2 regions of the Desulfofundulus sp. TPOSR genome follow, and region 1 is predicted to be linked to the other one. Evidence: riboswitches for the same ligand, from Rfam matches in the RefSeq annotation. Region 1 holds a riboswitch; the other holds the start of a gene.

Region 1 (4,211 bases):
TTTAATTACCCGGCAGAAAAGGCCCTGGGTCGCCCCATCAGGGAGGTCGTTCCTTTTACGGGTCTCCCCAAGGTGTTGCAGACGGGAAAACCCCACATCGGACGCAAATTTGTCGTTGGTAATGCCCTGTATGTGGTCAACCGCACACCCATAATCCGCAATAACACCATTATAGGCGCCATTGGCGTGGCTCAAGAAATCACCGAACTGCAACATCTGGCCCAGGAACTGAAAGAAATCAAGGAAGTTAACGTCCTCCTGGAAAATATCTTTCACAGCACACATGAAGGCTACATTGCCACCGGTAATGACGGCCGGATTCTGATGATAAACGGGCCTATGGCGGAACTGCTGGGCGTTACCATCGAAACGGCTGTGGGCCGGCACATCCGTGAGGTTGCTCCCGATAAGCGATTGCACCAAATCCTCTGGAGCGGTAAATTGCAGTATGGGGAAGTAGTACGCATCCGGGGCAGGGAAACGGTGGTCATGCGGGTGCCCCTTTATAACCAGGGCAAGTTGGTGGGAGCAGTGAGTAAAGTAATGTTCCAGGACGTGGAACAGCTGCTGGCCCTGGCGGAAAAGATCAGCATCCAAAGGCGAAGTTCCTTCTGCCCTTCAGTAACACACAATGATAACCCCACCGCGCGTTACACCGTGGATAACCTGATTGGCGCCAGCAGGGATATGCTACGGCTCAAGGAAACCATCCGGCGGGTGGCCCAGGGACCCTCCACAGTGCTGATCCGGGGAGAAAGCGGCACAGGCAAAGAACTGGTGGCCCATGCCCTGCACACGGCCTCCCCCCGCCACCGGGGACCCTTCATCAAGGTTAATTGCGCTGCCGTGCCGGAAAACCTTTTAGAATCGGAGCTTTTCGGCTACCAGGAAGGCGCCTTTACCGGGGCGAGAAAAGGCGGGCAAATCGGCAAATTCGAACAGGCCGATGGGGGAACTATTTTTCTCGATGAAATTGGGGATATGCCCCTGCCCATGCAGGCCAAGATATTGCGAGTCCTGCAGGAAAAAGAAATTGAGCGCCTGGGAGACACCCGTCCCCGCGCCGTGGACGTACGGGTGGTGGCAGCTACCAACCGGGACCTGGAGGAATTAATCCGGCAGGGACATTTCCGGGAAGATCTTTATTACCGATTAAATGTAGTTTCCCTTTATATTCCACCCCTGCGGGAAAGACCCGATGACATCCCCCTGCTGGTCAACCATTTTATCAAGAAATTCAACCGGGAATTTGGTCTTCTTGTGCGGGGCGTTTCACCGGAAGTCTCGGAGATACTTTACACCTACGATTGGCCTGGCAACGTACGGGAACTGGAAAACGTAATGGAAAGAGCTTTTAACCTGGTGGAAGGAGATATCATTGAAGTTAAACATATGCCCCCCTACCTTCAGAAAGCGAGCCAGGGCAGGAAAAGAAACCTGCACAATCGCACGCTGGCCACATTACTGCAGGAGGTGGAAAAGGAAGCCCTTCTGGAAGCCCTGGCTGCTGCCGGTGGCAATAAAATGCAGGCGGCTAAAACCCTGGGTATTTCCAGAGCCTGGTTGTATAAGAAAATGAAACAGTACGACATCAGGGGATAAAAATTTTTACCCCATGAAAAGGAGGATAACCGGCCGGAAATATCGAAGTAGTAATTTCAAGCAGCTGTTTTTAAAATGTCTTAAGAAGGGAAGGGTTACTTTCAACCGGGACCACCCGACCTTTCACGCCTGACAAACCGGCAAAGTACAACGGGGAGCTCCTGTTAGGGGCTGAGAAAGGGCTAGTGAGCACCTGACCCGCTAAACCTGCTCGGGGTAATGCCCGCGAAGGGAAAAGCCGTGTGTGCTGTTGACTGTGGCGCATCCTTTTGTGGGTGCGCTGTTTTTATTTGCCACCGGGATGCCCACCGGTCAACCGCTACAAATAAATAAAAAGGAGTGGTATTACGAAATGCACCTGGAAGACGTGACTATTTCCAAGGCCATTATCACAAGGTATCAGGAGGAACTGCTGGAAGCGCTGGAATCAGACGTAGCCGTTGTGGGTGGAGGTCCGGCAGGACTGGTGGCCGCCTATTACCTGGCCCGGGCAAACAAAAAAGTAGTTCTCTTTGAACGCAAGCTCAGCATCGGTGGCGGCATGTGGGGCGGCGGTATGATGTTCAACCAGATTGTGGTCCAGGACGAAGCATTACCCCTTCTCAAAGAGTTTGGTATCTCCTACAGGTCATTTGAAGATGGATATTACACGGCCAGCTCCGTGGAAGCCGTTGCCGCCCTAACCCTTGGTGCGGTACGGGCCGGGGCGAGAATCTTCAACTTAATCTCCGTGGAAGACGTCATGGTGAGGGAGAACCGGATTACCGGGCTGGTCATCAACTGGACCCCTGTTGATTTGGGCCGCCTGCACGTGGACCCCCTGACGGTACAGTCCTCATACGTCATCGACTGCACCGGACATGATGCCCAGGTGGCCGGTATGGTGGTCAAAAAAATGGGGGCGGTCTTAAGAACCAGAACCGGCAACCTGGAAGGAGAAAAGCCCATGTGGGCCGCGCGGGGTGAAACGGCCACCGTGGCCAATACCCGTGAAATTTATCCCGGGCTCCTCGTGGCCGGTATGGCAGCAAACGCGGTTTGCGGCGGCCACCGCATGGGACCGGTTTTCGGCGGGATGCTCCTGTCAGGCCGGCGGGCAGCCCGGCTTATTCTTGGGGAAGAATAAAACTTGACATTAAGGGAAAAAAGCCGTATATTTAAACTATAAAAGTAGCTGTTATCAGATAAGGGTGAGGTTGTTAGTGGTGAAGCCTAAACGGATGACCAGACAAAAAAAATTAATCCTGGAAATCCTGCGCAGCACCGACACTCACCCCACGGCGGACTGGATTTACGAGCAGGCCCGCAAACAAATTCCGGACATCAGCCTGGGCACGGTGTACCGCAATTTAAACAACCTTAAACAGGCCCGGGAAATCATGGAACTCAACTACGGCAGCACGTTCAGCCGCTATGATGGTAATCCCCATAATCACTATCATTTTGTTTGCGATGGCTGTGGCCGGGTATTTGATCTGGATTTACCCCTGCTGAACAATCTGGAAAGAGAAGTAGAAAGCCGTACGGGCATGCAGGTAACCCGGCACCGGCTGGAATTTTACGGCTACTGCCCTGATTGCCGGCAAAAGCAACCGGGCGAAGCAGAGCAGTAAACTTCCATAGAGGTTTAAAAAGGGGGGCTTAGAGCCACCCCTTTTTATTGTGCGCCCGGAAGCAGGATTTTGCCTCAGTTAAACGAATGAGGATCATGGGAAAAAAACCAGGTTTCCAGGAGTGTTTGGAAGACCATGTTCATACACCTGCATGTACATACCGAATACAGCCTGCTGGACGGCGCCGCCCGGATCAAAGAAGTGGTGGCCCGCGCCAGTGAACTGGGCATGGACTCCCTGGCCATCACCGACCATGGCGTTATGTTTGGAGTGGTGGACTTTTACAAGGCCTGCCAGAAACACGGAGTCAAGCCCATCCTTGGTTGCGAGGTTTACGTGGCTCCCCGCACCATGAAAGACCGCACACCCAAGGTGGATGACCATCTCTACCACCTGGTATTGCTGGCCGAAAACCAGACCGGGTACCGCAACCTCCTGCAGCTGGTGTCTTTGGCCTTCACCGAAGGTTTTTACTACAAACCCCGGGTGGACAAAGACACCCTGGCCCGCTACAGCGAAGGGTTAATTGCCTTAAGCGGCTGCATTGCCGGTGAGGTGGCCGACCGCCTCCTGGCCGGGGAGAAGGAAAAAGCCGTGGAAGCCGCCGCCCTCTACCAGGATATTTTCGGACGGGGGAATTTCTTTTTAGAATTACAGGACCACGGCCTTCCGGAACAGCGCAAAGTCAACCGGGAGCTTTTGCGCCTGCACCGGGAAATGAATATACCCCTGGTGGTAACCAACGACGTCCATTACGTAATGAAAGAACATGCTGAAATGCAGGACATCCTGCTCTGTATTCAGACGGGCAAAAGTGTGGACGATCCTTCCCGGATGAAGTTCGATTCCCAGGAACTATACCTGAAAAGCGAGGAAGAAATGGCCCGTCTCTTTGGAGAACTGAAAGAGGCCATGGAAAATACCCGTCTCATTGCCGAACGCTGTAATGTAGAACTAAGTTTCGGCCAGATCCACCTTCCCCATTACGAGGTACCC
Region 2 (4,211 bases), on a different contig from region 1:
GCTTGTAGAGCGGGGCAAAATTGTCGCCGTAGGCCCTTTAAACGAGGTTCCAGCAGGTGTTGAGGTGGACGATGCCACCGGCTGTGTGGTAATGCCCGGGTTTATAGATGCCCACTGCCATGTGGGCGTGGCCGAGGAGATTTACCGGGAGGAGGGGGATGATACCAATGAATATACCGATCCGGTTACCCCTCACCTGCGGGCCATCGATGCCGTCTACCCTGCAGATTTGGGCTTTGAAGATGCCCGGGCCGGGGGAGTGACCACCGTGGCCACCGGTCCCGGCAGCGCCAATATCATCGGTGGGGAGATGGTGGCCCTCAAAACCGCCGGCCAGGTGGTCGACCGGATGGTGCTCCGGTCCCCGGTGGGCTTAAAGGCTGCCCTTGGTGAGAATCCCAAGCGCACTTACGGGCGCGAGAAAAAAATGCCCGCCACCCGTATGGCTTCGGCGGCCCTCTTAAGGGAGGCGCTGGCTAAAGCCCAGGATTACCAGCGCAAGCTGGAAGCGGCGGCGGCCGGGCGGGGTGAACGTCCCGACCGGGATCTAAAAATGGAGTCGCTGGTACGGGTGCTGCGGCGGGAAATTCCATTAAGGGTGCATGCCCACCGGGCCGATGACATTATGACCGCCCTGCGCATTGCCCGGGAATTCAATCTTTTGCTGGTAGTGGAGCATTGCACCGAAGGCTACCTGGTGGCGCAGGAGCTGGCGGCCCATGGGGTGATGGCCGTGGTGGGGCCGATGATTACCAACCGGGCCAAGGTAGAGCTGAAAGGGATTTCCCTGCAGACTCCCCGGGCCCTGGCCGGGGCTGGTGTCACTTTTGCCATCATGACCGACCACCCGGTGGTGCCCATTCAGTATCTGGCCCTATCCGCCGCCCTGGCCGTCCGGGGCGGGCTGCCGGAGGAAAGGGCCCTGCGGGCCATTACCCTGGATGCGGCCAGGATACTGGGCCTGGAAAACCGGTTGGGCAGCCTGGAGCCGGGTAAGGATGCCGATGTAGTCGTGCTAAACGGCCATCCCTTTGATCCCCGCACCCGGGTAATTAAAACCTATATTGATGGACGCCTGGTTTACAAGGATCTAACGTAGTTAATTCGGTAATGTTCTGCCCAGATAAAATAATATTAAAAACAAAAATGTTATCATTAATGAAATGGGAATGAGTAATATCATGGAAACAATAAAACCAGGTAGTGATTTTTTAAAGGAATATTGTTTGAATTATTTAAAAATATATCCATATGAGTGAAATCATTGTTTTATTAAGAATTTAGGGTAACATGGCAGGATTAAATGACTCTGTGTCGAACATGTAAAATTCAGAAACGGAAGGATTAAACTTCAATGTAAATTCATGTCATATTATGTCGGAGGTGCAGTGCGTGAGAAAAGAGACTCTTGATGTTCTAATAGTTGATGACCAACCCGGGGTGCGTTACTTATTGGACATACTTATCAGGGAATTTGGTCACCGGGTACATACCGCGGAGAACGGACTGGTGGCCATTGAGAAGGTGCGCCAGATTCACCCGGATGTTATTTTTATGGATGTAAGGATGCCTTTAATGGACGGCCTGGAGGCCCTGCGGCGCATTAGAAGGATTGCCCCGGACACCATTGTTATCATCATGACCGCCTATATTTCCGAACAGACCAAAGAGCAGGCACTGAAAAACGGGGCTCTTTGCTGCATGGCCAAACCCTTTGATATTGAAAAGGTTAAGGCATTGATCCAGGATTTGACCTGGAATCAAAAACAGAACTATTTTTGGAGCGAAAGTTACGTAATTTAAAATTTAAAGCAGGAAAAATTTTTTTGTTGACGAACAATTATACAATATACAAGTGAAAAGGTTTTATACCCATGGGGGTGCCCGGTACCGGCAAATCTCAGCTAATTTTAAGCTAGCATGAGGGGCCAGGGTTTTCTCGTGTTCGTGGGAGGTGCCGGGCTGAGAAAAGCGTTTCTCGCTTTACCCTTTGAACCTGATCTGGATCATACCAGCGTAGGGAAATGGGTGACCGGTAGCGTACTATACCCATCTCCTTATCAGGTGGATGGGTATTTTTTATGGGGGTGGTTCCATGGGAGATCTTTACCGGGTCCTGGATGCCAATTTTAACCGCGCCCGGGAAGGGTTGCGGGTGGTGGAAGAAGTAGCCCGTTTTGTTCTTGACGATGCCGGGATGACCATACGCATAAGGGATATGCGGCACCGCCTGGGTATATTGCAGGAAAGTTTTCCCGGACGGGGGGCGGTTCTGGTGCAGGCCCGGGATGTGGAGGGTGACGTGGCCGCCCCCGCTCCCCCGGCCACGGGAGAGGAAAAGACCAATCTTATACAGCTGGTGATGGCCAACTTTAAGCGGGTGCAGGAAGCTACCCGGGTGCTGGAGGAGTATGCCCGCCTTTTGCCGTTAACCGCTCCCTTCAAGGAGATCCGCTATGCAGCTTATTTGGTGGAAAAGGAAATGGTGAGCCGCCTGGTGCAGTTGGACGTGAGTGAAGCTCCCTATTGTAAACCGGGGGCCCGCAAAGTTGATTACAGCCTCTACGTGATTACGGGTGATAAGTTTAGCCGGGGCCGGCCGGTGGTAGAAGTGGCCCGGGCGGCTATTGAGGGCGGGGCAACAGTTTTACAGCTGCGGGAAAAAGATTTTACCGCCCGCCAGCTAATTGACGCCGGATACCAGCTGCGCCGCCTGACCCGGGAGAAAGGAGTAACCTTTATTGTCAACGACCGGGTGGATGTAGCCCTGGCGGTGGGGGCCGACGGTGTACATTTGGGCCAGGATGATCTGCCCATCGGCATGGCCCGGCGCATTCTCGGCCCCGGCAAAATTATCGGCATCTCCACCCACAGTGTGGAACAGGCTCTGGAGGCCCAGCGGCAGGGAGCGGACTATATCGGCGTAGGTCCCGTCTATGAAACCCGCACCAAGGATGATGTGCAGGCTCCGGTGGGTGTGGACCTGGTGCGCCAGGTGGCGTCGGTGGTAAGCATACCCAAAGTGGCCATCGGGGGCATCAAGGCACATAATGTAGAAGAGGTGATTGCCGCCGGGGCTGACGGGGTGGCGGTGATCACGGCAGTGGTGGCGGCAGAAGATGTATCCGGCGCTGCCCGCGAACTGCGTTCCCGGATCGATAATGCAAGGAGGTATTTGCCATGACTCAACTTTTAGCAGCCCGGGCAGGGGAAATAACGGCGGCCATGCGCCGGGTGTCTGAGAGAGAAAAAGTGCCGGTGGAGGAAATTTTAAAGAAGGTAGCTGCCGGAACGGTGGTTATTCCGGCCAATAAAAACCACGTCAGTCTTGATCCCTGCGGCATTGGAGAGGGGTTGCGGACGAAAATCAATGCCAACCTGGGCACATCCACCGCCTTTCCCGGCATTGAGGACGAATTAACCAAACTGGAAGCTGCTTTAAAGGCTGGAGCCGATGCGGTGATGGACCTGTCCACCGGAGGCGACCTGGACGGCTGCCGCCGGGCGATTCTTGCCAGGAGTTCCGTACCGGTGGGTACCGTGCCCATTTACCAGGCGGCTGTGGAAGCCCGGGAAAAACGGGGTGGTATTGTGAAGATGACGGCCGACGACCTTTTTGCCGTCATTGAAAAGCAGGCTGCCGATGGGGTGGACTTCATTACCGTGCACTGCGGGATCACCCTGGAGACCATTGGGCGCCTGCAAAGGCAGGGGCGCGTTACCGATATTGTCAGCCGGGGAGGCTCCTTTCTGGCCGGGTGGATGCTACACAACGAACGGGAGAACCCCCTTTACGAACAGTTTGACCGCTTGCTGGAAATATGCCTGCGTTACGATGTCACCTTGAGCCTGGGGGACGGCCTGCGGCCGGGATGCCTGGCCGATGCCACCGACCGGGCCCAGATCCAGGAGTTAATTGTACTGGGCGAACTGGTGGACCGGGCACGGGCGGCGGGTGTGCAGGCCATGGTGGAAGGGCCGGGGCATGTTCCCCTGGACCAGGTGGCCGCCAATGTACAGGTGCAAAAGACGTTGTGCAACGGGGCTCCTTTTTACGTCCTGGGCCCTCTGGTTACCGACGTGGCCCCCGGCTACGATCACATTACCGCCGCCATTGGGGGGGCGCTGGCCGCCATGGCCGGGGCGGACTTCTTATGTTACGTAACCCCTTCCGAACACCTGGGGCTGCCTACTATAGATGATGTAAAGGA

Evidence for each region. Region 1 has a riboswitch for thiamine pyrophosphate ahead of G7K71_RS15285 (sulfide-dependent adenosine diphosphate thiazole synthase). Riboswitches for the same ligand answer to the same signal wherever they lie in the genome.
Region 2: another riboswitch for thiamine pyrophosphate. It lies ahead of G7K71_RS03920 (thiamine phosphate synthase); the one in region 1 lies ahead of G7K71_RS15285 (sulfide-dependent adenosine diphosphate thiazole synthase).

The regions. Positions count from the first base shown of each region.
Region 1 covers NZ_JAAOEF010000003.1:865,616-869,826, forward strand. Annotated here, with positions in the region: gene G7K71_RS15280 (sigma-54-dependent Fis family transcriptional regulator) at 1-1,602, shown strand, start outside; TPP riboswitch at 1,744-1,854, shown strand; gene G7K71_RS15285 (sulfide-dependent adenosine diphosphate thiazole synthase) at 1,847-2,728, shown strand; gene G7K71_RS15290 (transcriptional repressor) at 2,808-3,215, shown strand; gene G7K71_RS15295 (DNA polymerase III subunit alpha) at 3,351-4,211, shown strand, end outside.
Region 2 covers NZ_JAAOEF010000001.1:775,875-780,085, reverse strand. Annotated here, with positions in the region: gene G7K71_RS03930 (amidohydrolase) at 1-1,099, shown strand, start outside; gene G7K71_RS03925 (response regulator) at 1,393-1,803, shown strand; TPP riboswitch at 1,867-2,041, shown strand; gene G7K71_RS03920 (thiamine phosphate synthase) at 2,096-3,184, shown strand; gene thiC (phosphomethylpyrimidine synthase ThiC) at 3,181-4,211, shown strand, end outside.